4 regions of the Alteromonas sp. Mac1 genome follow, and region 2 is predicted to be linked to each of the others. Evidence: predicted binding sites of a transcription regulator. Region 2 holds the regulator's gene; each other region holds the start of a gene.
What was found. The regulator sigma-54, encoded in region 2, starts transcription at its own class of promoters, with help from an activator protein. The targets are predictions, from matches to a motif close to GTTGGCACGNNNNTNGNNT.

Region 1 (8,290 bases), 1.8 Mb from region 2:
CAGACTCAATGCATTTTGAAATATGTCAATTGTCGACGGAACTTCCTAAGTCAGCGTAAATCTTAATTAGTATAATAAACTATGGTTCACTTGTGAGCGTAATCATATCTTTATAAAGTGAGTAAAAATCAAGTGGAGAGAGTTGTGAACTCTGAATCGGTAGTTGAACTTCGCAACTATGAAAAAAGCCAGTTAAAACAAGTTAGTGTTATTTCTGGTATTTCACCCAATGCCATGCGAAGGGTATTTGGTGGGTGGATATTATTTGCTGCATTAGTAGGAATAATTGTTTCTGTTGCACCGGATTTAGACAGTCAGTTTATTGGTTTAACCCTGTTTGTTTTAGTGGCCTTTACAGTTGTAATGTTCTGGCAGAGCCGAATATCTGAAGGGTGGCCAGCCATTATTTGCGATGACGAATACATAGGTGTGGTTCGAGATCCTGTATTGCGCGAATATGTGTGCGTCAAAAAAAGTATTATCACCGATGCTCAACCTTCTTTAATTAAACCGAATAAAAAAGCGGTTGAAATGAGTTTAGACACCAGCGCACTTAGCGAAACCGACACCGCTATTTTAAAACAAGCGGTGTGGCCGCGAGAAGATAAACTTATTGGTCTTGCACACTTTAAACGCCGTGAAGAAGCATGCGAAAGCGTTATGTGGTGTGTTAATCACAATACGAAAGCGGTTAGGTCAGTTCCAGCGCATCGTGTGCCTACCTAATCGTAAAGCATTTTCAAAATTAAGCCGCTTTATAGCGGCTTTTTACGTTCTGTATTCAGGCTTTTGGTTTTAGTTTCAACCGCGTTAACAGCGGGTAGTGATCTGAGCCAATGTCAGGCAGTTTTCTAATGTCTTCAAGCATAAAGTGACTTGAATGAAACACATGATCCAATGGCCATTTAACTAATGGGTAGTGGGCATGAAACGTATTGAAAAATGCACGACCGATTCTTGGGTCCAGCATACCGCTTATTTTCTTAAATTTTCGGGTAGTAGGTGACCATGCCACATCGTTTAAATCACCCGCCACAATAATTGGCCCGTCTTTTTTAGCTATTTCTTGGCCTACCATCGTAAGTTCGACATCTCTGGGTTTAGCTGTTTTGTTTTCTGTAGGGCTAGGTGGCTTCGGATGTAAAAAGTAAAGCGTCACATCTTGTCCATCCATATCGATAGTGACAAGCATGGAGGGCACATCATCTTCTACTAAATAGTTGAGCTTGGCAGTTTTCAATGGGTATTTGCTGTATAGGTGCATGCCATACAGATTCTCCAACGGGCAATGCTGCTGGTGTGGATGAGTTTCGTTTAACGCCGATAGGGCTATTTCCCAGCGCTTGTTAGATTCGAGAGTAACGACGAAGTCTGGATTAGTGTCTCGCACATGCTTCAATAGCTTGTCGTAATCTTCATTGGGCATAAAAACATTACTAGATAAAATACTAATACTCTCACCAGCATCTTGAGAAGATGCTTTAACCACTTCCTTTTTATAAAAGAAGGTATAAGGCAAGATCCAAATAGCTTGGTAAATCGCGCAGGCAATTAATCCAATGTAAAGCAATGCGATGATAAGCGTGTTAAATGCAGAAAGATCCGACGGATACATAACCCCTCGGGTAATCAAGACTATCACCATTAAACCTAGTAGCTGTAGCCGTGGAAATTCCCATACCCTAACCAGCCAATGCTTCGACGGAAGTGAAGGCGCTAAAGTGGCAGCGATAAGAAATATCGCCATGGTGTTCAGTAAAATATTCATTGTCGTTCCTGACTAAGTTGTTTTTTGCATTATTAGCTTGCTTGCAAACGCTTTAAAAAGGCAAACTCGGCTATTGTTCGATTGATAATAAGTATGTTGGTCAATGAATATTCAATTTTCGTTCCGGTTAGGCAAATTGTAGGTAAAAAATGCTCATAGGCCGAAAAGTTTGCAGAGATGTTAACAAGTGATAACTAGGATGAAAGTAGGGTAACTTGTTATAAATCAGTTGTTTGCTATGTTGGCTCGAGTTTCGCATTAGTTATTGGGAGTTTCAACAAAGGAGAACTGTTATGAAACGTACATTACTTTCTATACTTGTAGCGACCTCGATGACAACTGCAGCTTTTGCTGGTGACATGGAGACAGATAACAAATGGGAAAAAGGCGCTAAGGATGCGTGGATAGACGGCAAGGCCGAAGCAACATTACTATTCAACGGCAACCTTGATTCATTCGATATCAATACAGATGTAAACAACGGAAATGTTGTTCTAACAGGTAAAGTAGATCATTCAGTTGATAAGAAATTAGCGGAAGAGCTAGTTTCAAATATTGACGGTGTTATGTCAGTAGACAACCAACTTTCTGTTATTGAAGAGAAAGATATGGATAAAATGGCAAGCGACATGTCAGATGACGCTGAATCAGAATACGATGAGCAAACGGGTACGCTAACAGATGCCAAAATTGCTACCGTAATTAAAACTCGCCTATTAATGGATAGCGATATCTCTGGCTTCGATATTGATGTAGATGTTGAAGCAGGTAACGTTACATTAACAGGTAACGTAGACTCGGATGCCGAGCGTCAGCTTGCTGTTGAAATAGCCAAAAACGCTTCAGATGTGAAAAACGTTGAAGACAATTTGCAAGTTATTACCGAAACAGCAATGAAAAACTAAGCAGTTATTAGTGAAATGAAAGGGGCCAAATTGGCCCCTTTTTTATGTTTGTCTAACGGATATTTCTACAATAACATCCTGTATTAAGTAGAAATGCGTTATTAGCCTCTTTTTTCGATATCCCGTTTTTTCGCAGCAACATGTAGTATTTTCCCATCCACTTTACAACTTTTGTCTTACAACCTTTGTCGGGTTTTCTTCCTATCCATTGCTGCGTATACTCTGCGCCGTAATTAGATAGCAGTACGAAATTTGGAACACAATGTGCAATACAGTATGCAAGTGATTCTTTGATTTGCAACGTGCAGTAGTCATTTAGAACCATCGTGTTCTTACATGGATAATCGCAAGTTAGGTATAAAAGGAAGTAAATGATGAAAGTATTAAATTGGTTAGTTTCAGGCGTGTTAATTTCTCTGCTGATTGTGCTTGCAGGCGTGTTAACGAATAACATGGCTTATGTAGGTAAAGCAAACGCTGATGATTCAAACAAGGCTCATCACGCCTCTATCGTAAAGATTGAACGTGTTCTTGCACAAACCGAATTCGATGTATCTCAAAAGCGTGATTTATTGCGTAAAACACGTATCGAGTTTTACCTTGCAGAAGCAAAGCAGGCAGATCTGCGCAATTGGACATTCAAGCGTGATGATTTGATTGAACGCGCAAAGAATATCTTAGTTCACCACCAGACACAGTTTACTGCAACAACAACTGAGTTTGCGAGCATTTAAGCTCGCCAACTCTCTATCATGTAATTTAGCTTTCGTCAGCGGTTTAAAGTCCACGTTGGGTTTCTAAATAGGTAGCAAAGCTGCCAAGCCAATGACTCCCCATGTAATGCATATCGTTTATAACAGAATTTACCCCCGCTGCCTTATGTGCACGTGCTGCACTATCTATTGCTGCTACACGTTCATCATCTGAAGGCAATGCTGAAGCGATACCTTCAAGCATCCAAGCACGACTCAAATTTAAGCCATCTAAATGCGCAAGTTTACCGTCACTTTTATCCACTACCGTCGCTATGGTTATCCAAGAGGCATTACCATCAGTTGGAATGCTGGGTAAAAAAGTAGATAGCCACGTTGCATAATTCTCGCTTGAATACACTCGGCGCATCAAATCGGCCTCGGCAATACAGGGTGATAAGAAATCTTGCCCTGATGGTTCATAAGCCAGTGGGCAATTCACATCATCTACGTATAGCCTGGTGATGGTTTTAGTGAGCAAATTTTCAAATGCAGCATCACCAGCCGTTCGGCTCCAATCTAACATAAGGCCGAATGCAAACGCGGTTTGACTGTGTTCGCCCACACGAATTGGAAACGACAGTTTAGGAAGCCAATCTGTTACGTTGGCCACGATTTTCTGCTCAAGTGGGAGTAGGGTGGTTAGCCATCTTTTAGCTTCAGGTGAATTCCATTCACGTAGTTCACTGGTTAATTGTAAAAACCAGGCAAGTCCATAAGGACGTTCAAAGCTTGTGCCAGTACCCTCACGGTTAAAGTAAGCGACTTCACCAGCGATATTCTCTTCGGTAAAACTTATATCGAGGTGTTTTATAATATCTTGGTAGTGAGGCGTTTCTGGATATTGGTTTGCAATACGGGTTAATAACCAATGCCCATGTACAGACGAGTGCCAATCAAAGCAGCCGTAAAACGCAGGATATAGCTGTTTAGGCGGCTTAACGTGCTCTGGCCCTGTCATCATGTGTTTAATGATGTTTGGGTACTCTTTATGAACACAGGCTAATGCGAGTTGGGCAAAGCGGTTTGCAACCGTTAAGTCACTCGATGATGCATTAGAGTCGGCGTTGTTCGCCATTAGTGATGGTGAGACTAGGGTGAGCAGTAGTGTAAGCTTACAAAGCATGGTCAATTTCATAAGGTAAATGCCAATGTGTTTTAAGAATGAAAGTGCCAAGTTATTTGCTGTAAGGGTAAAATAACTTGGCGGCAAGAATGGGACTATTTTCCAAGGCGCTTTCAAGACGCTTATAAAGGCTTAGGCAACGATGCGATATAGGCTTCAACAACGGTTTTAACGAAGACTTGGCAAGCTTCTGCTGTTTCAGGGTTATATTTACCGTGATTGGTAATATTGTTAGATAGAATACGAATACCAAGAAAAGGTACGCCATAAGCATGGGCAATTTGCGCTGCCGATGCAGACTCCATTTCCTCTACACTGGTACCTAGATTTTTGTGGAGCCACGTAATGCGATCAATTTCGTTGTTCCAAAAATTACCGCTACCAATAGTGCCTTTCACAACGTTTCCAGTTTTGTGTTCCTTACTTAACGACATGGCGAGTTCAAGTAAGGTTTCGTCACCCGCATAAAAGCGAATCTTTTCAGCATCTGTTGCACTGTCACCTTCGCCGGCACTGCCTTCTGACGCCATTAAATCCATAGGGATCCAAGTCAGAGGGCGAGAACCTTCACCTGCTTCTAGTTTTGGGGTCTTGAAGTTACTCGCATTAACGCTTTTTTCGCCCAATACGATATCGCCGACGTTAAGTTTAGGATCGTGACCGCCTGATGTGCCTTGGTTAATGATGATTCTTGGCTGGTAACGGCTTATGCCTATAGCCGTTGCCGCAGCCGTATTCTCTAAACCTTTTCCTGTTTTTGCCACCACGATAGGGTGGCCATTTAGTCTTCCTAAATAGAAGGTAGCGTTACCTGAATGCTCAACACGTACGTCGGTTAATAGTGACGCAAAGTATTCTGCTTCAATTGGCATTGGCCCTTGAATCATGATTGGCGCTAATGGGGTTTTAGAAGAGGCTACTGTTACGCTTTTCATGGAAGATTCAGCCATGGTGTGAACGCTAAATAGCGCAAAAAGCGCGGAAAAAAGTGGTGCCATTATTTTCATTGTTATTCCGTTAAAGTATGAGTGGTCAGTAAAACTGCAAGTAAAAGACGCCCTTCATTTCTACCAGTTCAGTATCTAAATTACAATGTGAATAGGCGGTAGGTGCGGGTGAAGTAGAATGATGAATACGCATAAAAAAAGGCAGCCACTGGCTGCCTTAAAAAAGTGTTAAGTACGAATAATGTTATTCTACTTCAACAATCTTAAGGGTATTAGTTGCACCAATTTTTTCCATTTCATCACCGTAAGTCAAAATGATGTTGTCGCCACTTTGCACTAAACCTTTGGCTTTAAGTGCTGCCACTACATCATACTTTAACTGACCTGGTTCGCTTTTCGATGAATCGAAATAAACAGGCTTAACACCACGGAACAATGCCATAGTATTTAGTGTGCCTTCATGACGAGACATCGCGATGATAGGTAATGAGGTAGTAATACGCGACATCAACTTAGGCGTGTTGCCGCTTTCAGTTAGTCCTACAATCGCTTTTACGCTTGGTAGGTGGTTCGCTGCGTATACCGCTGACAACGCAATTGATTCGCTGGTAGATGAGAAAAGCTCATCCATGCGGTGCTTTGAAATTTTTACGCTAGGGTGTGTCTCAGCACCTTCACACACACGAGCCATCGCTTGAACAGTTTCAATTGGGAAACTACCTGCCGCTGTTTCAGCAGAAAGCATAACCGCATCTGTGCCATCTAGTACTGCGTTAGCAACGTCCATAACCTCTGCGCGGGTAGGCATAGGGCTATCAATCATCGATTCCATCATTTGCGTTGCGGTAATAACGATTTTGTTTAGCTGGCGTGAACGGGCAATCAGCTTTTTCTGAACACCGACTAGCTCGGCATCACCAATTTCAACACCTAGGTCACCACGTGCAACCATTACCGCGTCTGAAGCACTGATAATGTCAGTAATAGCTTCATCGGTGGCTACGGTTTCAGCACGCTCTACTTTGGCACAAATTTTCGCATAACAACCTGCTTCTTCAGCTAGCTTTCTTGCGTAATTAAGATCTTCACCACTACGAGGGAATGAAACCGCAAGGTAATCAACACCAATCTCAGCCGCTGTGATAATGTCTTTCTTATCTTTTTCAGTAAGGGCTTCAGCAGATAAGCCCCCGCCTTGACGGTTAATGCCTTTATTGTTTGATAATTTACCGCCAACAGTCACTTCTGTTAGCACTTTACGGCCTTCTACGCCGGTGACTTTAAGTTGAATACGACCATCATCAAGTAATAGAATATCGCCAGCACTGACGTCATCAGGTAGCGCTTTATAGTCAATACCAACTTGCTTAGCATCACCAGCATCCCGGTCTAGTTCAGCATCAAGCGTGAAACTATCGCCGATAGACAATTTAACCGCGCCTTCAACAAAACGTGCAACACGAATTTTTGGCCCTTGTAAATCGCCTAAAATGGCAACGTACTTACCTAAGTTTTTAGCCGCTTCTCTTACGCGTTTCGCACGCTCGATATGATCTTCTGCTTGTCCGTGTGAAAAGTTCATACGAACCGTGTTTGCACCGGCGGCAATTAGTTCTTGAATTTTTTCGAGTGAATCAGTGGCAGGGCCAAGCGTTGCAAGAATTTTCGTTCTTCTGGTCATTAGGAGTCCGTCGCAATTTTTAAGTGATGTAGCACAAATAGATATATGGCTTACCTGTGTAATTTGTACAAAGGTTAACCTGTAATCGCTTTACGTAATTTTATTACAGAATAGTAGATGAATCTGACATAAATGTGAATGAAAGATGAAGAAATGGGAACTGAGCCGACCAGTTACGTCATTTATCTCAATAAAGAGTGCTAATGCCATTCACTGCCTTTTCTGTATTTTAAATAATCAATAGTTAAGCTTTTTCCACTTAACTAGGGTAGCAGGTATGGGAAGAAAATGTGGTTAATTACCGAATAGGGTAGGAAGCTAGTCGCTTAGCGACGTTCATAAAATGTAACGAATCCGAGTTAGGCTCCGCAGAATGTAGCAGAACATAAAGATAGGCTAACTCGAATGCGTTAAAGAGAAGTGCTTATTCGTTGCGCTTTTCGTAACGCGAACCGCGCAGGGTGTCTTTCACCCGTTTTAAGTTCTCTCTGAATTTGTTACCGCGGCGTAATGTGAACCCTGTAGCAAGTACGTCGATAAGCGTAAGCTGCGCAATACGTGATGCCATTGGCATATACATATCGGTATCTTCCGGTACCTCAAGAGATAGTACGTAAGTACATTCATGCGACAATGGACTGTCGGCTGAAGTTATACCCACTACCGTTGCATCGTTCATGCGGGCAATTTGTGCAATCTCTACCAAGCTTTTGGTGCGACCCGTATGTGAAATAAGCACCACAACATCGCCAGTCGAACAATTCATGCAACTCATACGCTGCATCAAAATGTCTTCAAAGTAGACAACAGGCACATTGAAACGGAAAAATTTGTTTAATGCATCGTGGGCCACAGAGGCTGATGCGCCAAGCCCAAAAAACGAAATCTTCTGTGCTTGAGTTAACAAATCTACAACGCGATTAACCACTTGCACGTCTACAGACTGTCGTGCAACTTCAAGAGAAGCCATGGTCGATTCGAAGATTTTGTTGGTATAATCTGCTGGCCCATCATTTTCATCAACATGACGGTTTACGTAAGGCGTTCCATTTGCGAGACTTTGTGCTAAATGAAGTTTAAAGTCTGGAAAGCCTTTAGTGTCTAAACGTCG
Region 2 (8,290 bases):
TTCGTTAAAACGGCCTTCAATTAAGGTTTCAATGGCGTTTAGTGCTGCTTCAGCATCATTCCCTTCAACCACTACGTTCACCTGTTCACCTTGGTGGCTTTCTAGCATCATTAAGCCCAACACACTGTTCGCATCGGCTTTCTTATCGCCTTTAACCAGCACGATTTTAGCGTCAAATTGATTGGCTAATTGAACCAACTGGGTGGCGGCGCGGGCATGTAAGCCCAACTTATTGACGATAGTAAGTGTTTTTTCAATAGTCATTACTGGTTTAACTCGCGGTGGCGAATTTGAACATCTGGGTGCATTTCGCCAAAGGTTTTCGCTAACGATTGCGCAATAAATACTGAGCGGTGCTGACCGCCAGTACACCCAATCGCAATGGTGACATAACTACGGTTATTGCGTTCCAAATGTGGCAGCCATGTGGTTATTAAGTTCTGAATTTGCCAAATAAATTTTGTCACAACAGGCTGAGAGCCCAAAAACACTTCTACAGGAGCGTCTAAGCCAGTTAAGTGCTTTAAATCTGGTTCCCAATGGGGGTTGGGTAGAAAGCGGGCGTCAAATACATAGTCGGCATCTTTAGGTATGCCGTGCTTGAAGCCAAACGATTCAAACACCAATACCAAACGAGAGCTTTTCTTACCTAGAATTCGCTCGCGAATAAGTTCTGCGAGTTGATGAATGGTGAGCTTATCTGTATCAATATACAAATCGGCGCGCTCAACAATAGGCGCAAGTAAATCTGATTCGGCTTTTATCGACTCAGATAAGGATTTGTTGAGCTTGGCTAACGGGTGAAGTCGGCGTGTTTCACTGAAACGCTTCACCAGCACATCGTCGCTGGCGTCGATATACACAATGGTCATAGACCAAGACGAGGGTAGGTAATCTAAAATCTCTACCAAGTCGGCTGGATTTTTTGGCAGGTTTCTTACATCAATACTTACCGCGACTTGGTCATATTCATCAACCACAGTATGGGTAAGGGTAGGGAGAAGGTTAACCGGAATATTATCTACGCAATAGTAGCCTAAGTCTTCAAGGGCACGTAGCGCAACTGATTTTCCTGAACCGGATCGACCACTGATAATAATCAGTTTCACCTGCATTTCTCCCTTTAAAATATGGTGCTGTGCTTTATTGGCTTAAAGCCGTAATAATGTCGTCACTGGTGGAGGCCCGCCTAATGGCTTTCACCGTTTCTTTATCACTTAGTTTACCGGCAACGGTAGCAAGTGTTTGTAAGTGACCTTCTGTTTTCTCTTCAGGCACTAACAAGGCAAAGAATATATCTACGGGTTGATCGTCAAGCGCATCAAAATCGATGGCAGGGTTACTGGTTACAATAATGGCGATAACGTGTTCTAAACCCGGTAATCGACCGTGAGGCAATGCAATGCCATTGCCAATACCCGTACTTCCCATTCGTTCACGGGCAAGTAGGCTAGCTAACACTGTGGCCTGATCGATGTCGGGATTATTTTTAGCGGCAATGTCGCTAATAATCTCTAAAATACGTTTTTTACTATTACATTGAACCGCACACTCGGTGCGGTCCAAACTTACTATGGCTTGAATTTCCATACTAATATTTAGTGCTTTTTCAGCTTTTCCTTATGCTTGATAACTTGCCTGTCGAGCTTGTCGATCATGCTATCTATCGCCGCATACATGTCTGTATTATGAGATGAAGCAAACACTTCTGCGCCGCTAAGGTGCATGGTGGCTTCGGCTTTTTGATTGAGTTTTTCGACGTTCAGGATGACATGCACATTAGATATGTGGTCAAAGTGACGCTCTAGTTTGCTGAACTTAGTATCGACATAGCTACGCAAAGAGTCAGTAATTTCGACATGATGACCGGTAAGGTTGATTTGCATATTTCGTCTTCCTTAAATTATCAAGGCCTTTAGATAAGGCTTTTGCGTTGGTTTGACGGCGGAATCGATAATGATTCCCGGTATTTTGCTATTGTTCGCCGGGCAACTTTAATGCCTTGTTCGGCCAACAATTGAGCAATCTTGCTATCGCTTAATGGCTTGCTGGGCGTTTCCGCTGCCACAAGCTTTTTAATTAACGCGCGAATAGCGGTAGATGAACACTCACCACCAGATTCCGTTGCCACGTGACTAGAGAAGAAATACTTCAATTCGAAAATGCCACGTGGGGTATGCATATACTTTTGCGTGGTGACACGTGAAATGGTGGATTCATGCATATCTACCATTTCTGCGACATCATTTAGCACCATTGGTTTCATCATTTCTGGGCCGTGCTCGAAAAAGCCCATTTGTTGCTGCACAATACAGTTCGCTACTTTCATCAAGGTGTCATTTCTTGACTCAAGGCTTTTTATAAACCATTTGGCTTCTTGCATGTGTGAGCGAATAAATTGCGAATCGCTGCTGTTTTTAGAGCGTCTGCTCATGGCAGCATATTGCTGATTTACGCTTAATTTAGGCAGGCTATCGGGGTTAAGTTCCACCACCCAACGGCCATTCTTTTTGTTTACCGAAACATCAGGAATAACGTATTCCGGCTCTTTGGTAATTAATGCACTACCTGGACGAGGATTCAACGTTTGCAATAAGCGCATGGCTTCGCGAAGTTGATCTTCTTTCAAACGGCTCTTGCGCATTAACGTACGGTAGTCTTTGCTGCTAAGTAGGTCTGAATACTCGTTGATAAGCTGTCTTGCTTCAGTAAGCCATGGCGTGTCGTCTGAGAACTGGCGAAGCTGCACAAGCAAACACTCTTGCGGAGTACGTGAACCTGAACCGATAGGGTCGAACATTTGAATACGTTTTAGTACGCATTCAACTTCGTCCATTTCAACCAATTCTTCAACATCGTCGGAATTCACTGACTCTAAAATCTGTTCAATGGGTACGTTGAGGTAACCAGATTCATCAATTGAGTCGATAATGGCGGTAGCAATTGCGCGGTCGGTATCTGAAAACGGGGTTAAACGCATCTGCCAAAGCAAATGGTCTTGAATATTGTCGGTAGTTTCACCCTGAAACAGTTGGTCGTCATCATTATTAGAGGGACCTGGAGCGGGTGCAGATGAGGCCGAGTAATACTCGTCCCATGTGCTATCAATTGGCAATTCGTCGGGAAGGTCGTTCTTTTCAAGCGCGTCTCCTGCTTCTAAAGAATCGCTAGATGCAGTAGGAGCTGCTTCTACAGAAGGGTCATCTCCATCCATGTTGTTTTTCTCAACAGGGTGGTCATCGCCGCCTTCTTCAACTTCTAAAAGTGGGTTTGAGTCTAGTGCTTCCTGAATCTCTTGCTGCAGGTCGAGCGTAGACAACTGCAGCAGCTTGATTGCCTGCTGCAACTGCGGTGTCATGGTAAGTTGTTGACTGAACTTTAGCTGTAAAGATGGTTTCATCTACGTCTTATTTTTAAACTCTTGTTGTGAATATACCCGTACTTAAAACTGAAAATGACAATTCGGTTACAGTAACTATAGCCTGAATTGTTCTCCTAGGTATACATCCCTTACTTTCTGATTACTTAAAACTTGTTCTGCCGTCCCTTGCGCGATGAGTTCGCCTTGGCTCACAATATACGCTTTCTCACACACATCCAGTGTTTCTCTTACGTTGTGATCGGTGATTAGGATTCCAATTCCTCTGTCACGAAGATGTTGGATAATCTTCTTTATATCATTAACCGATATAGGATCAACACCAGCAAATGGCTCATCAAGCAAAATAAATTGCGGATCAGCGGCTAAAGCTCGCGCGATTTCTACTCGGCGACGTTCACCACCGGATAAACTCATACCCGTACTATTACGTATATGGTTGATATTAAATTCATCAAGTAGCGCATCGGCTTCTTGTTCTTGCTCTGCTGAACTTAACCCTTTACGGGTTTGTAAGATAGCCATGATGTTCTCAAACACCGTCAATTTTCTAAAAATCGAGGCTTCTTGCGGCAAATATCCAATTCCGCGGCGTGCACGTTCATGCATGGGCTCGTGGGTTAATTCGCTGTCATCAATGCTGATTTTGCCCTTATCAAGGGGCACTAAGCCAACAATCATGTAGAAGGTAGTGGTTTTACCGGCACCATTTGGGCCGAGTAATCCAACGATTTGCCCAGTCGATACTGATAAGCTTACATCGCGAACCACCTGACGTGCTTTATACGCCTTTGCAAGGCTCTGTGCGCTCAACGTTGCCATTATTAGTTATCGCCTTCGTTATTCGATGACGCTTTACGTATTGCCTCAGGCGTAAATACGGTAGTTACTCTGCCACCTTCACCGTCTTTGCCGCCTGTTGCAAGCAATTGTTCTGTAACCATGTCAAAGGTAATCTTGTCGCCTTGTACTTTACTGGTGTCTTGCTGTAATTCAGCACTACCTTGTAAAGAAATAGTTCGGTTTACCACTTCATAGCGAATTTCATTGGCCTTCGCTGTGACGGTGGCACCGTCTTCAAGTTCTTGCGAGTAGCTGGCTGGTTTGCCGCGAGCAACGAATATCTCTCGTCCATCACCTTCGCTGGCAATAACTTCAACTTCATCGGCATTTATTACCAAAGAACCTTGGGTAATTCGTACATCATCTTTAAACAATGAGGTTTTATTTTTGCCGTCAACAAATTGCGATTTCGAGTCGACTTTAATGGGTTTGTTAAAGTCGCTTTCAGCCGCTATAGCCACAGTAGCGAATAGGCTAACAGCTAGGCTGGTCGCTAATGCTTTAGTGGCTAGGCGAATAAATGGTTTGTACATGGTCTATTAACTCGTATTCCTGGGTACGCAAATTGGCGTTAAACCCATTGCTGTTAATCACATATTGTAAGCCACGTATTTCCACGGGCTGATCAGATGTCATTTGCTTAGTGTACAGGTTTATCTCTATAAACGCTGTGCGTATTGTTCTTACAAAGTCATCGACACTTTGGTTTTCAATAACGACATTATTTTCTAGCTGTATCAATTCGTTATTATACAAAGTACCTTCTGTCGCGGTCACTTCCCACGGAGACTGTGCATCGTCGGTATACAATGTATATCTGGGCTTTTGGAATAAAACAAAGCCCAATTGGTCGTAATGTTCCATCGACGCCGCAAATACTTTGTGATTTAGCTGGCCTTCTTGATTATACAAGGTGGTCGTTAAGTTTTTGGCTTTGTACGCGGGCTTTAATGCATCTAACCCCTGATTAGTCTGCTGGGTAGGATCTTCTTCCATCCAAATCGGAATATACATGGCGGATGCCAATATAAATAACACCGAAATACTCAAGCCTAATCGGTCAAACCCTAATACCTTCATACGCTAGCACCTTGAATGCCGTGCAGTTTGTCGTTTGCTTGAAGTAGAGTGTCACATATTTCACGTACCGCACCGAAGCCACCTGGCAATGCGGTGATCCAGTTCGCTTGTTGGGCAACCGCAGGGTGGGCGTCTTTTACCGCAATTTTTATGTTAGCGTGAGGGTACATGCCGGTATCTGGCATATCGTCACCTACCACCGCCACATGCTCGGGCTTAAGTGATAAGCGAGTCATAAGTTCGGCCAGTGCGTCAGACTTATTTTCTTCACCTTGCACGATGTGTGCAACATTCAGCGCTTTCATTCTATTTTCGACAATGGCAGAGCGCCTGCCCGTAATGACCGCTACCGCTACTCCAGAATTCACGAGCGCTTTAACGCCGTAGCCATCCCTAGTATGAAATGCTTTTAACTCTTCGCCAGCATTACCGAGGTAAATACGGCCATCCGAAAACACACCATCTACATCACACACTAATAATCGAACATGCTTTAACGAGGAATACAAAGCTTCAGGCATAGCGGTATAAAGTGTATTTACGGTTGTTTGGGTGTCGCTCATTATAAAACTCCCGCTTTGAGTAGCATGTGCATGTTGAACGCGCCCACAGGCTTGCGGGTTTCATCCGTTACCATAAGCGCGCTTATCTTATGGGTTTCCATTAAGTTTAGCGCTTCCACGGCGAGTTGCTCTGGCATGGTTGTTTTACCGCCCTTGGTCATCACTTGTGTAACCGTTGCGGTATGCAAGTCTATGCGGGCATCTAAAATACGGCGTAAGTCACCGTCGGTGAAAATTCCAATCAATATACCTTGATTATCGATAACCCCTGTCATACCCAAACCCTTATTGGAAATTTCCAATAGCGCGTCTGCAACCAGGGCGTTTTCGTCTACCAAGGGTAATTCGCTACCCGTCAGCATAATATCGCTTACTTTAAGCAATAGTTTTCTGCCTAAGCTGCCACCAGGGTGGGAAAGCGCAAAATCGTCAGAGGTAAAACCTTTGCGATCAAGTAGCGCGACGGCAAGGGCATCACCCATTACCAGCGTCGCGGTAGTGCTAGAGGTAGGTGCTAAGCCTAAAGAGCACGCTTCTTTTTCTACGCTGATATTTAATACCACGTCTGCGTGCTGGCCTAACGAACTGGTTACGCTATTAGTCATTGCAATAACCGGCACGTTTAAGCGCTTTACGATGGGTAATAGGTTAACGAGCTCTGCGGTTTCACCAGAATTAGAAATAGCGAGTAGCACATCACCTTTGCTTAACATGCCTAAGTCGCCATGGTTAGCTTCGCCTGGATGCATGAAAAACGACGGGGTTCCGGTACTGGCAAGTGTTGCTGCAATCTTGTGCCCGATATGCCCTGATTTACCCATGCCGCATACCACAACCTTGCCTACGCAGTTTTGTAGCAAAGTGCATGCAGTAACAAAGTCATCGTTCATACGAGATGCAAGCGCTGATATTGCCTGCGCTTCTATTTCTATGACGCGCTTAGCTGAAGTGATGAAGCTATTTTCTTGTGACATTACGCAAAAAGCCAAAATTGATAACCAATAAAGCAAGCAATCAATAAGCCGCCATTTCTTCGACTTATTCGACGATTACCCATCAAGGTGAAACTAAATAAGAACAATAATAAAGTTAGCCCAAGCACAACAAACATATCGCGGTTATAAACGTCAGGGTCTAACGCGCCCGGGGAAATTAAGCCCGGCATGCCTAGTACGGCAAGTAAATTGAAAATATTAGAGCCAATAATATTTCCTAAGGCCAAGTCGTCTTCCCCTTTAAGCACACCTGCAATACTGGCAGCCAATTCGGGCAGGCTGGTACCAAGAGCTATAATGGTCAAACCGATAACTAAATCCGACATACCTAGGTACTTGGCTATTTCTACTGCTGAACCTACCAAGAAGTGTGCACTCAGCGGTAGCAATATTAAGCCAACAACAATCCAAAAAATGGCGGAAGAGGTGGGTACATCGTTAGGAATTTCATCTGTCGTCTCACTCACTAACGGGTCTTCTTTGTCTACTTTCATAGACAACCATCCCATTAAGCCTAAAACAATCACGAAGAGGCTGATGAGAATGATGCCTTCCAGGTGAGTAAGTTCGCCATCGAAAAGAAAAGCAACCGCAATGACGGTAATAACAAGTAGGGCAGGGAGTTCACGCTTTAACGTAGAGGAGGCAACAAGAAGCGGTTTAACTAGCGCAGTAATACCAAGCACAAGGGCAATGTTGGTAATGTTTGAGCCTAATGCATTACCTACGGCGGTATTCATATTACCGTTAATAGATGCTGCGGCTGACACCACAATTTCAGGCGCAGACGAACCCATTGCGACAATGGTTAAGCCTATCATCATGGGCGCCATACCAATATTCTTGGCAAACGCTGATGCACCGTAAACAAAACGGTCTGCACTCCAGCTAAGTACAATCAGTCCAACTAAAAAAATGACTACGTTTAAAAGCACAACAACCAGCATAGTTAGGAATTTCACAAGATTGTCGCAAAAACAATGCCATTTGCCTATGGGAACTATCGCTTATTTTAGTAAAGGTGGTATTAAGTGCCCCTTTGATCATGCTTACTGATTGAAAATTATTCGAATTTTCTAAATTCGAATAAATCGAACATAACTTGTAACGTTTTGCTTTTGTGCCGCGCTTGAAAAAGCGTACAATGTCACTTAATTACACTGCTCAGTAAACTTTATCGATTTAACGTACTCAAAGGCATAGAACTTGCCTTGGCATTAGCTGTTATGTAAAGCAGTTATAGAACACTAATAGCGTTAAAGGCGACTTAAGTAGCTTAAATCTTACATCTATAGGAAGTGAGTGATGTGTGTCATTACTTGCTTTGCTGGTATCACTAATTATTCAAGGGTCGATAAATAAAATCGCTATGGACCATTTAGTCGAGATAGACAACCTAACCTTTCGACGCGCAGACCGTGTTATTTACG
Region 3 (8,290 bases), 880 kb from region 2:
CATGCAATCGTATCTGCTGATGAAACGTTTAAAGCGTTAGCATTTAAGATCATGGATGACCGTTTCGGTGCACTAACATTCGTACGTATCTATTCTGGTAAATTGAATAAGGGTGACACCATCCTTAACTCATTCACTGGTAAAACTGAGCGTGTTGGCCGTATGGTTGAGATGCAAGCTGACGAACGTATTGAGTTATCTAGCGCGCAAGCGGGTGACATCATTGCTATCGTAGGCATGAAGAACGTACAAACTGGTCACACATTATGTGATCCGAAAGATCCAGTAACACTTGAGCCAATGGTTTTCCCAACTCCAGTAATCTCGATTGCTGTTCAGCCTAAAGATAAAGGCGGAAACGAGAAGATGGGTATCGCTATCGGTAAAATGATTGCAGAAGATCCTTCTTTCCAAGTTGAAACTGATGAAGATTCAGGCGAAACCATCCTTAAAGGTATGGGTGAGCTTCACTTAGACATCAAAGTAGACATTCTTAAGCGTACTTACGGTGTAGACCTTATTGTTGGTCAACCTCAAGTTGCTTACCGTGAAACTATCACTCAAGAAATTGAAGATAGCTACACGCATAAGAAGCAATCTGGTGGTTCTGGTCAGTTCGGTAAAATCGACTACCGCATCAAGCCTGGCGAAGCTGGTTCTGGCTTTACGTTCACATCATCTGTTGTTGGTGGTAACGTACCGAAAGAATTCTGGCCTGCAGTAGAGAAAGGCTTTAAGTCAATGATGGGCGAAGGTGTTCTAGCTGGCTTCCCAGTACTAGACGTTGAAGTTGAACTTTTTGACGGTGGTTTCCACGCAGTAGATTCATCTGCAATCGCGTTCGAAATTGCTGCTAAAGGCGCTTTCCGCCAATCTATTCCTAAAGCGGGTGCACAACTTCTTGAGCCAATCATGAAAGTTGACGTATTCACGCCGGAAGATCACGTTGGTGACGTAATTGGTGACCTTAACCGTCGTCGTGGTATGCTAAGCGACCAAGAAGCTGGTTTAACTGGCGTTCGCATTAAAGCAGACGTTCCGTTATCAGAAATGTTCGGTTACATCGGTTCACTACGTACAATGACATCTGGTCGTGGTCAGTTCTCTATGGAGTTCTCACACTACGCAGCTTGTCCACAAAACGTAGCTGACAAAGTAATGGAAGAAGCTAAAGCACGTAAAGCAGCTAAGTAATTAGCTGCTCAATAAGCGCTAGCGCTTATTAATGCTTTTAAAAATATAAAAGCCCGTTAGATTTATCTGACGGGCTTTTTTGTTACTAAGCGCTTATATCTGTTTGGACTGGTTCAGATAGTGCGTTGGCTAATTAATACATCTTGTACGGTAGGAACTTTCCAGACATCACCACACTTACGCGGTCACCTTTCGGGTCGTTCTCGCGCTGCAAGTCCATTGAAAAATCAATAGCGCTCATAATGCCGTCACCAAATTCTTCGTGAATAAGTTCTTTTAGTGTTGTACCGTAAACACTGACTAATTCGTACCAGCGGTAGATAAGCGGATCGGTGGGCACTTCGGTAGGCAACGAACCTTTGTAAGGCGCAATTTGTAACCAAGCAATGGCTTCATCACTTAATTCAAGCATTTCGCCCACGGCAGTGGCTTGCGCTTTAGTCATGGCCATTTGGCCTAGGCACGCAGCGGTACTCCATTCTTTTGACTGCCCAACAGCGTGGGCAATCTCACTCCATTTAATGCCTTTAGAAATTTTTGAAGACTGGATCATGTCGGTAACTTGAGTTCGATTGGTAATCATTGCATTTCCTTTTTCAGTGATACAGGTTATTGATTGTAATTAGTGACTGCCAAAAAGCAGTAAGAAGGTAACTAAATTGCTAATAACTAACAGCAGGGATAATCCTTGCCAAAATTTGAGCGGATGACGTTGTATTAACGGGGCTGTCACGCGATTAAGAAAAGCGGGGCTAGGCTGGCGAAGATGATAGGTAAACTCAGATAAGCTGGTAAAACGCTTTTCAGGGTTAGGCTGTAACGCTCGTTTTAACGTTGCATCTATCCATGCGGGGATGGGGCGTCTATCATCAAGTACCGATTGGTATTTGAGTTTGTGCTGCGCTGCAACGGTACGGGTTTTGGCTACCTGTGTTCCATAGGGAAAACGGTCGCTGAGTAAGTAATAGGTTAGAACGGCAAGGGAATAAAGATCGGATTGATCACAGCCATTATCGCCTAGGAAATATTCAGGGGCAACATACGCTGCCGTGCCCATAATGTCACTTTCATGTTCAAATAATGCGTCACTAATACCTGCAACACGTGCCGAACCTAAATCTATTATTTTGCAGTTACCTGACGCTTCGATCATGATGTTTTCAGGGCGAATATCTTGATGAAGTAGCCCTTCTCGATGCATAGCCATTAAACCTTGGGCTACCTGCTCAATAATACTTCGTACTTTTTCAACATCTGGCTTAGGGTTGTCGGTTAGCCACTGCGTTAAGTTCTGCCCCTCAATATATTCGCTAATGGTATACATACATGAAGGCGGCTTCGTACGGGCAGGTACGTTAATCACGTGGTTAGATTTAATTCGCCGTGCTAGCCATTCTTCTAACGCAAAGTGTTCTAGGTAATTGCTATCTTGTGCCAGTTCAGTAGAGGGTATTTTAATAACAATACGGGCATGGGTATTTTCATCCCACGCTAAGAAAACATGGCTTCTAGCCGATTGGTAGAGCTGTCGTTCAATGCGGTAGCCATCTATTATCTCCCCTACAGTTAACTGCTTAATAATAGGAAGTGACGTTTCATCAACCGCATATTCAGGTGTTAAGAACTTGCCATCGCCCACGCTCGCTACCGTTATACATTGGCAAGAAACATTGTCATCGCTGTCGTTTTCTAGCGCCAAATCTACCAGGCGCTGCGCGAGAGGTGTGGCCTTCTTGTTCCGAGTGGGAGTTTCTTGAATAGAATTGTCATGAACAGAAGCATCATTCTCAGATGCGTGTACCGTCGATATCAGTGAAGCAATCGCGAGGGAAGAAACATACTCATAAACGCCATCTGTCATTAGAATAAGGGTATCGCCTGCTTTTAACGGTACCGTAAGGTAATCGATGTCGACATTAGCATGCACGCCCAGTGCATTGGCGAGGTAAGAATCGTATTGTGAGTGGTTCACTCGATGAGATTGGGTAAGTACTTGCAGCTTTTCATCAGTGTACAAACACACTCTAGCATCACCCACATGGAATATATGTGCTGTATCGCCTTTAACGATAACCGCAGAAAAAGTGCATACATAGCCCTTATCAGGGGTATAGCAAAAAGGGCTTTGCTGGGTTTTGGTATATAAAGAGGCATTAATACTTTGTATAACAGTTTTAGCGCTTTGCGCTACTCCCCAAGTTTCAGGGGTACAAAAGTATTGTTTTATAAAATCTTTAATCGCTAAATCACTGGCTATTTGGCTAACAGTACTGCTACTTATGCCATCGGCAAGCGCAAAGGCGGCGCCTTTTAATGTTAATGCTGGGCTAGTGTTAGCGGGAATGAATGCATCGCAAGCGTCTTGATTTATAGGCTTAACGCCAGCGCTGCTACATTCGCTATAGTGAAGTGATAAAGACTGTATCTGCATAAGAAAAAAGCCCGATACAGAGGAAGCGTATCGGGCTTAATAAATTATACTGCAGCGACTTTAGCTGGTGCTTTTTCAGCAACAGCGATTTTACGCTTAGGTGCAGTTTTAACGTGTGTACTGTAGATAGTTAAACCAGTAAACGCTAAACCACCCACTAGGTTACCAAGGGCTGTTGGAATTTCGTTCCATACGAAGTAATCCATGATAGAGAATTCACCACCCATGATAAGACCGAATGGGAATAAGAACATGTTAACAACAGAGTGCTCGAAGCCCATGAAAAAGAACAGCATAATAGGCATCCACATGGCCAGTACTTTTCCGCTTACATGAGTAGAGATCATAGCGCCAACTACACCTAGCGATACCATCCAGTTACACAGCATGCCGCGAATAAAAATGGTAAACCAACCTGCAGTGCCATGTTCGGCGTAACCTAATGTTCTTGCTTCACCAATGCTAGCCACTTTAGCAGCAATAGCGCCACCATCAACGTTGTAACCCATGGTGAAAATGAAAGACATCATAAAGGCAACAGTTAGTGCACCACCAAAGTTACCTAAAAACACTAGACCCCAGTTACGTAAAATTTGTTTAGGGGTAACACCGGGACGCTTAGCAAGCCACGCAAGTGGAGTAAGTACGAATACGCCGGTTAGCAGATCGAATCCCATTAAATACAGCATACAAAAGCCGACCGGGAACAATACCGCTCCCAGCAAGAAGATGCCTGTTTGTACGGCAATAGTAATGGCGAATACGGCGGCTAGCGCTAATATTGCACCAGCCATAAACGCACGAATAAGTGTATCGCGTGTAGACATGTAGATTTTAGATTCACCGGCATCTACCATTTTCGTAGCAAACTCGGCGGGAAGTAAATAAGCCATAATTAATCACCCTGATTTGTAATTTATATTTAAAATAACGAGCCACATCACTGCTTTCATCGATAGAACAAACGAACAAAAAAAAACGTCCACACCATTCCCTGTTTCCAAAGAAGGTTGTGGACGTCTTTATCCAATTCGATAGATTGTGTTAGCCAGTTTACAAACCGACTCGTGCTATTAAATGATTAGCGAGAATAGTGCCAAAAAGGCGATTTTATTTAAAATTGCATAAAATCAATATCTTAATATTATTCAGTTAAGCTTATGTATTACTGAAATGATCAGCTTCAAACCACAATGGTGCAAGTAAAGTGCTAAGATGCACTGAATTGGTGGATATTAAACCAAAATGTACTTCCGCGTTTTTCACTGTTCACTATAGTGGACACTAAAGCGGAACAATTACACTGCGTTAATTAGCTTTTGTTCGCTTTAAGTCTTTTTGTAACGCAGCAAGTGTATCTGCCATAGTACGTTCTTTTTGCTTTTGGCCATCGCGACCTCCGTCTGTGGCACCTTGATACTGTGCATGTTCAAAATCTTGAGTAAGCGTGCCAAATAGCGACGCTGCATGTACTGGTAAAAAAGGTTTCACTTGTTTGAAGTAGGCAGTGCTTCCTTTATTCTTTCTCGCTATCTCAGTGAAATTCGACACCAACTCAACGGCGTTTAAATAAATGCGTTGATGTTTAGGCAGGGTCGACTTTCTTCTAACAGGGAAGAACAACACCAGCAAAAAAATACTCACTATTCCAAGTACGCTTAAAAAGAAGAGCGTCATTTTTTGAGAGGTTAAATCGCCAAGAAGCTTTTTTAATAAATCAGTTTGTGTTTGATTATCAAAACCCAGTACTAGTCTACTCCACTGATAATCCAGTTGGCGAAACCACCCTCTGATAGATAAAAATAGTTCAGCAGAACCTAAATCTTTAAACATGCCTTCATTGCGGGTTTCGTTAAAATCGGCTAACGCTTGTTCTAACCCAAAGGTAATGCGTGATGGTGCCACCATACTGGTAGGATCGTACGACACCCAAACGCCGTCTATTAACGCTTCTACCCAAGCGTGGGCATCATATTGGCGAACTTGTATTACGTTATCACTTAATAACTCACCACCTTGATAACCTGTCACCATACGAGCAGGAATACCCGCAACCCGAAGGGCAAATACCATGGCGCTGGCAAAGTGGGCACAAAATCCTGCCTTTGCTTCAAACATAAAGGTGTCTATAGGCGAGTTCGGCATAGCGTTAGGTTGTAGGGTGTAACTAAACCCACCGGTTTTAAAGTGACGTAAAATATCTTCGGCAATACTTTGCTCGCTTTTTGCATTTGCCGTTAGCTGCTTTACCCACGCTTGAGTACGTAGATTACTGTCTATTGGGTATTGAATATTAAGCTGATAATCAAAATCATATATCTCACTGACAAGTGGCGTATCTGGAAAGTAGCTTAAATAGAACGCTCGTTTACCTACAATTGGACGTGCTGCTCGTAGTGCATAATTAAACTGACGCCACATCTCAGGGTTGTCTAAATCTGTGTTTTCAGCCGACACATCAAGAGAATATAGCCAGCGCTGATTGCTTGGCTCTACAATCAACTGATAGTTTTCTGAGGGTGTTAGTGATCCATTAGGTGAGGGCGTCGCAAGACTTCGGCCCATGGTTTTAAGCTGTGCTTCAGCTTGTTTTCGTCTTGGGCTAATTGTCCACGTTTTACCATCAAAGGCTTCCATCGTCATGGCGCGCCAATATCGCTGTTCGGCCAAAGGCGGGCTTTGCTCAAAGGTTGCAGTGAAAGCTAAATCGGACGATCTCGCCAGTGAAGCAATATCTCCTGGCGTGACCGAGTCTGATAAACCCGTTTCATTCGATTTAGACGTCGGCATTTGCCATAAAGGTGGAAGCTGCGGCATAACTACAAATAACAGTGCAGCCAAAGGAAATGCTTGCAGCAGTATTATCGCCGATTTACGCATAGACACCCTAAAGCTTCTAGCGGGGGCGTATACCAATGATAATGCAGTAAACAAAAGAACAATTACCGCGACATAACCTACCCATGCTTCTATACCTAACGCAAAAATAAAACCGCAGCCCACAAGAAATATGCAGGAGCAGAAAAGCTGTAAAAAATCTTTTGTTCTTGAAAGCAGCATAAGCTTCAATGAGCAGGCGATGACTAAAAGATTAATCATGCTATTAAGTAAACCAATAGAAGAACCGAACCAACCTAGCGCTATTAAGGACAGTACCGCTAACAAATTTACGGTGCGGCTACTTGGGTTATATTCTTGCCACCTAAAATACAATGCGCTTTGCATAATAACCGCGCATATGGCGAGCAATACCACCCAAGTTAGTAATGGGGTAAGAAGGCTAAGCGTTAATACCATAAAGCAGGTGGCTAGCAGCATATTTGCTTTATTGTTCATTTGCTAAAGCCTTTCGAGACGCTATTATCTGCGACTTGGGCTGCCAATGTGGCCGAGGGCGCGGCAGCTGGAGTGGCAGAAGCATGGCTGACCGTAAAAGGTGTGTTGGGGTAAGTCGCCAGTGCACTTAAGCATTGATGCATGTGTGCAATAGAATTATTGGGCGTAAAAGTTGTACTACCTAGTTTTAAACCATAGTGCACACCTTGCGATTGCATCGACACTATTTTTTGGGTTAATGCACTTAATCCTTCTTCTAGTGGAATGTTAGTCGGTAAGCTCAAATACACGTCATCACTTCTTTGTTCACTAAACTGCTTTACCACCCAGTTTCCCGTTTTAGCGACCTGTTTCCACGCTACCCGGTTTAATGGTTCGCCTTCAATGAAATCGGTAAGGGCAAAAAAGTCCTCATTACCTTGTCGCTCATCTTCTTTGCTTCCAGCAGTGTCTTGCGTGTGGTGAACCACTTCACCAAGTTTCCCAGCTTTAGGCTCTGGATATGCCATAACCTTTACGTCGAAATCTAGGTGAGTCCAGCAATTATATAACCCGAAGGGGTAGGCACTTTTTAGCGTTATACGGGGTAGTTTGTGCTCACCTCTAGTATGAAGTAACAACGGAATAGTCAGTCGTTGTTCTTGATTACCAATATCAAAGATTATTGAGGTTGTATCTTTGAGCTTCGGGAATTGAAGCCACTGGATCTGCAATAAACCTTCAGGTTTGGTTTGGTAGTTGGAGTGCTTAACCCGATCGAGAGTAAGGTGTGCTGACGTATTGGCAAAAACGGATTTTGGAGGCGACACGCTAAGGGCAATAGCCGCAAAATTTTGATAGCTGTAAAACAACGTCAGTAACATTACGCTAAGTAACAAATAGCTTAATAACAACATGAGGTTATTTTGATAGTTAGTGCCTAATAGAAACAAGCACATACACATCACGATAAATCCCCAGCCAAAACGGCTTGGTAAAATAAACACCGAACGCATATTCAGTGCATGTGAAGGATTAGGCGGAATACGTTTATCTAGCCAAGCAAGCCAAGGCTTGTGTAATACCTTTTTAAACATGGATTAAGCCGCCAGCGGATCGATACTATCCAACAAGTGCTGACTTAATGACGGGCCCGTATGTTCATGGGTATTTGCACTAAGCCTATGCTCTGTAACGGCAATGAAAATAGCTTGCACATCATCTGGAGTAACAAAGACTCTATCGTGCATATAAGCCCAAGCTTTGGCTGCCTGCAACAAAGCTCGGCTAGCCCGTGGTGATAATGGGGTAGGGTAGCGCCCTTGTAGGCGACTCTCTGTCACTAATCGC
Region 4 (8,290 bases), 1.7 Mb from region 2:
GTCTTATTGCATGTAGGGCTTCAATCCCATTCATTACTGGCATATGGATATCCATTAACACTAAATGAAAGGGGTCGTTATCTTCTTCAGCTTGTAATACTGCCTCTAACGCTTTAACCCCGTTTTCAGCATAAGCTACAGTAGCGTGACATTGACTAACTAAATGCCCGGTTAAGCGGCGAATCTCGCGGATATCATCAACAATCAACACCTTGCCAGTAACTTGTAAATCTAAATTATTGGCCTCAGCCCTGCTAGGTGCCTTAAGCGCAAGATGAGCACGACTTTGCTCGCTAATATCACCGGGATCGATGGAAAACGAAAAGCGACTACCTTTTCCAAAAACGGAATCTACACTAATGCTTCCGCCTAGCTTAGCCACCAGTTCACGGCTAATTGCTAAGCCTAATCCAGCACCGCCATGATTTGCACGCATGATATCTTCGATTTGCTCGAAAGGCTGAAAGATTTTTTCTAGCTTATCGGGTGGCATGCCAATGCCAGTATCTTCAACAATGAAGTGTAACCTTTCGTTCGTTTTCCCCGGCGCTGGTGGACGAACTTCAACGGTGACGGTAATGGTACCAGTATCGGTAAATTTCACAGCGTTACTGACTAAGTTAATTAATACCTGACGCAAACGGGTAGGGTCGGTTTCAATTACTTCCGGTATCTTGGTCTCTGCAATCACATCGAAAACAAGATCTTTGTCTTTCGCGGCTAATCGCATTAATGAGTGGATATCAGTAAGGAAAGGGCTTAAATGCACCTCTTTAATATTAAGTTCAAGTTTGTCCGCCATAATGCGAGACATATCAAGAAGGTCGTTTAACAGGCTAAGTAAGTGCTTCCCATTAGAATAAATAATAGAAAGTTCTTGGGCCAAAGGGTCGTTACCTTTGTCGTCTAATAGCAGCTCTGTGTAACCTAAAATTGATGTAAGCGGAGTACGAAGTTCGTGACCTAAGTGAGCCAAAAACTTATCTTTCGCTTTATTTTGTTGTTCAACTTTATGCCTTTCCAATCGTTCGTTTTCTATCTCTCGTCGAACCATGGCGTAGCGGATGGTTCGCATGAAACGTGGCGACTCAATTTCTGTTTTTTGCAGGTAATCGGCTGCACCTGCTCGCATTACTAATTCGTCAACTTGAGAGTCTGACTGACCAGTTAGAATAACAACAGGAAGGTTGAACTGATTCGATTTAAGCACTTCCAATACATCTACTGCGTTTTCAGCGCCAAGTAGATAGTCGAGCAGACACAAATCGAAATTACGACGCTGTAACGCGTCTATGGCGTCAGCACTGTTGGTTACCCAGGTAAGCTGGAAACGGGGTTCTTCACATTGAAGTAAATAATCTGATGTTAAAAAATAATCATCTTCGTCATCTTCAATCAGTAAAACCCGGATAACTTCGGTCACTGTGCGCTCCATAAAACATTGGTCGTAATGTAGCGCTAAATAACCAGCGCTTTAAAACATAGCGGCACTAATGGCTAGTGCCGTACGGCATGAGTAAAAACTTCTGAGCCCGAAATAGTGACTCACATCAGCTTAAATCGAATTTATATGATTCAATTAATCGTGTGGCAATTCTACAAACTCAATCCAGTAGCGACCTAGCGCGCGCATAAGCTCGACAAGTCCCTCAAAATTCACAGGTTTGGTGATATAGGAAGCACAGCCTAAATCGTATCCTCGAAGCATGTCTTCTTCTTCTTTGGACGTAGTAAGGATGACTACTGGGATCCCACGTAATTTAGGGTCGGTTTTCAATTCTTGCAGCGCTTCTCTGCCGTCTTTACGTGGCATGTTAAGGTCTAACAGAATTAAGCTAGGGCGTGGAAATTTGCTGGCATCTGTGTATTTCCCTTCATGACGTAAAAATTCAAGTAATTCCACGCCATCTTCAACACAAAATAAGTTGTTTAACACACGGCTTTCTTTCAGTGCGTCTACGGTTAATAGACGATCGTCCTCATCGTCATCTGCCATAAGGATATTAATAGGTTGGGTTTGTTTACGCGTCATGTGTGGTATCTCCATTATTATTTAGAGAGCCAAAAGGCTCGCTGTTTATTGGCAGAAGGATAGTAAAGGTTGCGCCTTCTCCTGGCGAGCTTTTTGCCGAAATTTGACCATTGTGGCGTTCAACAATGCGTCGGCATACCGCTAGGCCAATCCCTGTTCCTTTGTATTCGCTTCGTCCGTGCAAGCGTTGGAACGGGGCAAAAATCTTTTCTGCAAAACTCTGTTCAAAGCCAATACCGTTGTCTGAGATTTGGATTTTAATCCAGTCATACTCGTCAGCTAACAATATGTCTTTCATATCAGCTTCACTTGGTGGTGTCGCCGTAATTTCAATAAGGGGGGCTTTGTCGGCGGTTTGAAATTTTAGCGCATTTGACAGCAAGTTTAGAAACAGCTGATCAATTTGTGATTTGTCTGCGCGAATAGTCGGAATGTCTTGCACAATAACATTGGCGCCTTTTTCCTCAATGGCTATTTCTAAATCACCCAGCACACCATCGATGACATCACCGACATTCACTTGCTCAAAGTCTTTACCTCGGGTAGAAACGCGAGAAAAAGACAACAGGTCAGAAATCAACATAGACATCCGTTCTGCCGCATTCAGCATACGTGCAAGAAAATCTTGTCCTCGTTCATCCATAACATCTCTATAGCCAGAATCTAACCGGTTACCAAAAGCTCGAATTTTTCGTAGGGGCTCTTGCAGGTCGTGAGACGCTACAAAAGCAAAGTCCTCAAGTTCTCGGTTGCTGCGGGCCAACTCATCTGAATATATACGGAGCTCTTGGGTTCGCTCTGAAATTTTGTGCTCTAAATCTTCGTTCACATCAACCAGGATATCTTTATGTTTTTCATTTTCTCTAATGTTGGCTTTTAACAACAAGAAAATTGAGATAATGAGAAACAGGGTGGTACCTGAAGAAATTAATAATGTATTCACTGAGTCACGTCTTAGCTTCATCAAACTGGCTAAGTGCGTACCTTGAATATCCCTTTCAGAGGAATCGATGCGTTCGAACATATTCTCGAAGTCGTTGTATAAATCAAGGCCTTTATCGCTTTCAAGTAATGTGAAGGCTTGCTCTAAATCACCTACTCTTACTAGCTCTACAATTCGCACCATGCCGTTAATTTTAACGCGAGTAAGGGCGAGTAGCTTTTCAATCCGTTCTGATTGTTCCGGCAAATCAGACGCCAAAGCACTCACTTCAACTTCATCTGCAAGGGCCGTGAAGTTATTCAGCGTTTGTGTGTACTCCTCCAAATAAGCTTCATCTTCAGTAAGAAGGAAACCACGCTGACCTGATTCGGCGCGCAAAACGGCCACGTGCAATTTGTTTACCGCACTTATTACGCGACTGGTGGTAAACAAGCGCGCTTCTAGGGCTGATAAGTCATCAAGGGTTTGCACCACATAAAATGAATTCGCAGTAATAATAGCAATCACGAATACCACCATGATTACCCAGCTGTATAGCGAAGACAAAACTTTGTTTAGCATTACATCAATCCAATAATGTGTCGCCAAAATCTGAAGTCATTTCAGAAAGGGAGTCACTGCAGTCTTTAGCACTGGAAATTATTTTATCCAATGCTGCCATCGCTTTTTGGGCGGGAACTTCACCATTAAGCGCCATTTTTACCAATTCAGCTTGCATGGAAATGCGATTCAGCGGTTTGCGTGCATCGTGTACATAGGTGCTCAATCGGGCAAACTCATCTTCAGTCATAACTTTTTCCTGCCTTACTAGTCTTCTTTGACCAAATCGCCATACGCGTGAAGTCGGTTGTATAGGGTCTTGGTACTTATGCCAAGCATCTCAGCGGCCATGGTTTTATTCCCATTAACCTTCTCAAGCGTTGCGTAAATAAGTTCCTTTTCAACATCTTCAATAGTACGTCCTGCTTGGAGTGCTGGCGCTGTACTTTGTTTTTTAGCAAAAGGCGATTCAATCGTTTTAGGAAGCTCTATTACCTGTTTTGTCGGATCGCTCATAATGGCGGCGCGATGAACAAAGTGGCGCAATTCACGTACGTTACCTGGCCAATCGTAGGCTTGTAACGTGTTTAGCTGGCTTTCTTGCCAACTAAATTTAGAGCCATTATCTTTATTAAATTCTTCAATAAAGGTTTTTGCTAATAGAGGGATATCTTCTTTGCGTTCGCGCAAAGTGGGTATGGTGATTGGAAACACCGCAAGTCTGAAGTAGATATCTTCACGCAGCACTTTGCTTTGTGCTATTTCTTCCATGGTTCGGTTGGTCGCTGACACCACGCGGCAATTAACCGGGATAGTTTTAGTACCGCCAACACGGATAACCACTTTGTTTTCCAATACGCGCAGTAAGTTTGGCTGCATGTCGATAGGCATCTCAGTGATTTCATCCAAGAACAAACATCCGCCTTCAGCTTGTTCGAAAACACCTTCTTTACGTCCAACTGCGCCTGTAAATGCGCCTTTCTCGTGGCCAAATAATTCACTACCAATCAATTCTTTTGAAAAGGCACCGCAGTTGGTCACTACGTAAGGGCCTTCACTTTCTGAAGCGCGGTGAATGGCGGCTGCAACCACCTCTTTACCTACACCACTTTCGCCAAGTAGCATAACGTTTGCGCTTGTTCTGCTTACTCTCTCAATTAATTTGTAGAGTTCTTTCATTGGCGCAGATTCACCAATAAGCAAGTCGAAATGCTTTTCGATTTTTTCGCTGGTATCTTCAGCAACTTTAGGTTTCCCCGTTAATACTGCTTCAATGTCTTCACGTTGAATAGGCTTAACAAGGTAATCAATATTGGGGCCGCATAAACCTTTAATGACGCCTTTTACCGATGGGTGTCCGGTAATAAGGGTAATGCGTGGACGTTTGGGAAGTGCGTCAAGTTCATCGAACAAGTGTGCGCCGCTGCCATCTGGCAACATGAAATCAAGTAATACATGGTCGAAGGTTTCTTTCTTTAACCAGTCTCGCGCTTCACCTAATGTGGCAGCAGTTAGAACTTCGTGGCCGAGAAACTCAATAATAGTGCAGGCCACCTCGGTAAACTCGGCATCATCATCTACAAGTAAAACAGTTAACACTTGAATATCCCTTTTTTAATTGACCAACCACTTCCTGATAGCTTGTCTCAGCACATTGGATGGGTAAGTTGACCAGATTTTATAATTATTTGTGCATTATTACATTCAAACGCAGACGTTGTCGCATTCATACTCAACTTTGGTTGAGTTGGGCATCAATATCTTGGGGCTGACCTCAAGATGCGATCCTCGCATCATGCAAAAGAGGGCTAGCTAAACATAATTCACACACTGACATATCTTTTTCTGATAAAGCACATATTGTGCCGATTGCTACCAAAAAAGCACAAATTTGAACGCTGACCCACTCCAGTGGCACAGTTATCGCATTATCAATCTCACAGTAGTTCTATAACCAAACGCGAAAATTCAGCGCTTGTACGTATTTTTCTGAAAAATTTATCTCAGATTATTATTTACGGGTTAGCGCAAAATATAATCGTTGAGCCCGGTAATACTGCTGAATTAATTTAATTTTTGATGGAATACCCAAAGCGTATTGCGCTTCGCTATCACACAAGACGCATAGGTTTCAATGGAAATGAGGCATAAGCTTCAAGCCATAAATAGGGAATAAAAATGTTTGAGGAAACTGGCGCAAGGTCAATGACACTTTATGAGTTGTTGGGCAAGATGCAGCCCAAAAACACTACCGACGCCATGGCGTTTTCCGAGTTCTGGAATGCCATGGAAAAGAGGGGGTTTGGACCCATGTTGGCTTTACCTGCGTTTATTGCAGCAACGCCCATAGGAGCCATTCCTGGTGTACCTACCATAACCGGTGTGACAATTTTACTGATAGCAATGCAAATTTTACTCGGTCGCCGTCATCCGTGGCTTCCCGCTACCATTATGAAAATTGAAATGGACGCTGATCGAATTGAATTTTTGGTTAATAAAATGAAACCTGTGGCAGTGCGATTTGACCGATTCTTAATGCCACGGTGGTTTTTTATGCGTCAACCAGTGTTTCGTTCATTGATTGCACTTAGCTGCGCGGCGTGTGGATTGCTGATGGTACCATTAGAATTAGTACCCTTCATGGGGTTAATACCGGCGTTTGCCGTATTGATTATGGCTATAGGTATGGCAACGGATGACGGCGCTGTAGCACTCTTTGGGCTATCCATTGCCCTATTTGGTTTCTTGTATGGCGGCCAACAAATTGCGCTTGGTATTGGGTAAACCAAGCGCTGGCTATACTTGGAATTGGACAAACTAGATATTGGTTAAAATACCCGAGTTCTTGCTTCTGAGGTTTTACGTTAAGTACAGCTTGGCTATAACACTTTTGCTATAACTGTGTTCCCACAGCTTATGCTAACGATGCAGAGACTCTGTACATTGATCAAGCATGCCATCAGCAGAGGGAAGATGCATCGATTGATATCTAAGTTCACCGATAAAGCTTCTTGCTGCGGGCCCTAGGCCGTCACCATCTTCAAATGTAAGATAAAGCATGGCTCGGCGTAATCCACTGTTGCTATCAATTGGAAGCGGCAGCAACAGCCCTTCTTCTAATTCTTTTTTGATGATAGCGATAGGGATCCAAGCAAACCCAAGTCCTTGAGAAATCATATCTACCGACGTTCTAATATGGCTAACCGTCCAGCGCTGATCGGCGCCAAGCCAACCTGCATCAACTTTACGTTCAGCCGATGAATCTCTTACTACTATTTGGCGATGCGACTTGAGATCTTCTAATGTTAATGCGCGGTCGAGTGCGTGCAGAGGGTGGTTGACATGTGCTACCGCAGCAAAGTCTATCTCGCATAAATCTTCACTGAAACCGCCGGGGTAGGGGAAAGGTGAAATCGCGATATCGACATTGCCACTATCAAGTAGGGAGTTTGCGCCGCTTAATACAGTTTCTTCAATCTCGATACGCAGCAGCGGGAATTCTTCAGACACTTTGCTCAGTACGTTATAGAGTAAGTCTGATGGAAAAATAATATCAACGGCGATACGAAGAAGGGTTTCAGTTCCTGCTTGTAAGCTAGCCGCTACCGCTTCTAACTTTTGAGCTTCATTCAAAACGAACGCTGCTCGACGATACATCAACTCCCCTTGAGGAGACAGTTTTACCTTACGTCCACTGTTTTCGAACAGCACAACGCCAATGGCATTTTCTAACTTTTGAACCGCGTGATGCACACTAGATTGGCTCTTGTGCACTAATGCGGCAGCTTGATTGAAGCCTCCAGCATCTACCACAGCCTTAAACATGCGCCATTGTTCTAACGTAGATTTTAACATCGCGAGCTCTAATCGATTATTCTGTCACTGTATAGAGCGGTTATACCACAAGCGACCAGAGGCTGTCAGCGCTTATGCGTCGGTGGCTTGCTTAATATCGCCTATTGAGCAGGTTACCACGCTCACGTTGTCATACCCCATGTTCATTAGCTGTTCGGCTGCTAATTTAGCGCGAATACCCGAGGCGCAATGAATATAGATTGGAAACTTAGCATCTTTACATTTTTCAATAACTTTCATCTCTATCACGCCACGAGGAATATTTAATGCAGCTTCTACCGGGCTAGACGCTGCCTCTGCGGGCTCACGAACATCAAGTAATAAACCATGATTAGAAGATATTTCCTGCATCGCTTCTTTAGCCGTAATACAACGTAGCGGGAAAGGGATATTAGCGAGTCTAGTAGTGATATCAATTAACATTAGAACACCTTGAAAAATAATGATGAGTTTACTATATAAGGAAATGGTTATATTTTCTAGCACCTATTTTCATTATATATTTTATAAAAAATGACATTGAGTTTTGGCGTTCGCCGCTATAGTAGTATACTTTAGTATAAGATGGCGGGTTGGTAGCTCGTCTACGTAAATTTATAAGTGAGTTGTTATGACTGATAATCTAGCCGTTGATAATCTATCTGTAGATACGAGCGAAATGGCTCAATATACAATGGAAGCTGAGCTCTATCTAAAGCAGTTGGCGAATAAAACCCGTTTAATGGTTCTTTGCTCTTTAGTGGATAAAGAGTTATCTGTTACCCAAATGTTAGACCAAGTAGACGTTTCTCAGCCTGTGATTTCACAGCATTTGGCCCTATTAAGAGAATCTAAAATGGTGGCCACACGCCGTGACGGACAAACCATTTACTATCGACTAGCCGACGAAAGAGTGAAGCAAACTATTGGCCTGCTCCACA

Region 1: AV939_RS11740 (BON domain-containing protein) is a predicted target of sigma-54. The motif match lies at 2,009-2,027, and genes of this name have one in related genera.
Region 3: AV939_RS07910 (formate/nitrite transporter family protein) is a predicted target of sigma-54. The motif match lies at 4,708-4,726, and genes of this name have one in related genera.
Region 4: AV939_RS11545 (exopolysaccharide biosynthesis protein) is a predicted target of sigma-54. The motif match lies at 5,426-5,444, and genes of this name have one in related genera.

The regions. Positions count from the first base shown of each region.
Region 1 covers NZ_CP013932.1:2,744,448-2,752,737, reverse strand. Annotated here, with positions in the region: gene AV939_RS11755 (hypothetical protein) at 1-59, shown strand, start outside; gene AV939_RS11750 (hypothetical protein) at 145-726, shown strand; gene AV939_RS11745 (endonuclease/exonuclease/phosphatase family protein) at 782-1,768, opposite strand; gene AV939_RS11740 (BON domain-containing protein) at 2,062-2,673, shown strand; gene AV939_RS11730 (hypothetical protein) at 3,045-3,407, shown strand; gene AV939_RS11725 (DUF2891 domain-containing protein) at 3,451-4,503, opposite strand; gene AV939_RS11720 (5'-methylthioadenosine/S-adenosylhomocysteine nucleosidase) at 4,674-5,558, opposite strand; gene pyk (pyruvate kinase) at 5,743-7,179, opposite strand; gene AV939_RS11710 (MurR/RpiR family transcriptional regulator) at 7,604-8,290, opposite strand, start outside.
Region 2 covers NZ_CP013932.1:989,633-997,922, forward strand. Annotated here, with positions in the region: gene AV939_RS04130 (HPr family phosphocarrier protein) at 1-264, opposite strand, end outside; gene rapZ (RNase adapter RapZ) at 264-1,109, opposite strand; gene ptsN (PTS IIA-like nitrogen regulatory protein PtsN) at 1,144-1,590, opposite strand; gene hpf (ribosome hibernation promoting factor) at 1,599-1,886, opposite strand; gene AV939_RS04150 (RNA polymerase factor sigma-54) at 1,916-3,400, opposite strand; gene lptB (LPS export ABC transporter ATP-binding protein) at 3,476-4,201, opposite strand; gene lptA (lipopolysaccharide transport periplasmic protein LptA) at 4,204-4,755, opposite strand; gene lptC (LPS export ABC transporter periplasmic protein LptC) at 4,724-5,302, opposite strand; gene kdsC (3-deoxy-manno-octulosonate-8-phosphatase KdsC) at 5,299-5,865, opposite strand; gene AV939_RS04175 (KpsF/GutQ family sugar-phosphate isomerase) at 5,865-6,839, opposite strand; gene AV939_RS04180 (calcium/sodium antiporter) at 6,839-7,795, opposite strand; gene mlaF (phospholipid ABC transporter ATP-binding protein MlaF) at 8,230-8,290, shown strand, end outside.
Region 3 covers NZ_CP013932.1:1,873,920-1,882,209, reverse strand. Annotated here, with positions in the region: gene fusA (elongation factor G) at 1-1,194, shown strand, start outside; gene cynS (cyanase) at 1,328-1,777, opposite strand; gene AV939_RS07915 (bifunctional protein-serine/threonine kinase/phosphatase) at 1,817-3,625, opposite strand; gene AV939_RS07910 (formate/nitrite transporter family protein) at 3,670-4,518, opposite strand; gene AV939_RS07905 (transglutaminase family protein) at 4,934-6,961, opposite strand; gene AV939_RS07900 (DUF58 domain-containing protein) at 6,958-8,037, opposite strand; gene AV939_RS07895 (AAA family ATPase) at 8,041-8,290, opposite strand, start outside.
Region 4 covers NZ_CP013932.1:2,705,202-2,713,491, reverse strand. Annotated here, with positions in the region: gene AV939_RS11570 (response regulator) at 1-1,423, opposite strand, end outside; gene AV939_RS11565 (response regulator) at 1,580-2,032, opposite strand; gene AV939_RS11560 (sensor histidine kinase) at 2,022-3,536, opposite strand; gene AV939_RS11555 (hypothetical protein) at 3,541-3,765, opposite strand; gene AV939_RS11550 (sigma-54-dependent transcriptional regulator) at 3,783-5,114, opposite strand; gene AV939_RS11545 (exopolysaccharide biosynthesis protein) at 5,694-6,299, shown strand; gene AV939_RS11540 (LysR family transcriptional regulator) at 6,435-7,370, opposite strand; gene AV939_RS11535 (rhodanese-like domain-containing protein) at 7,443-7,793, opposite strand; gene AV939_RS11530 (ArsR/SmtB family transcription factor) at 7,981-8,290, shown strand, end outside.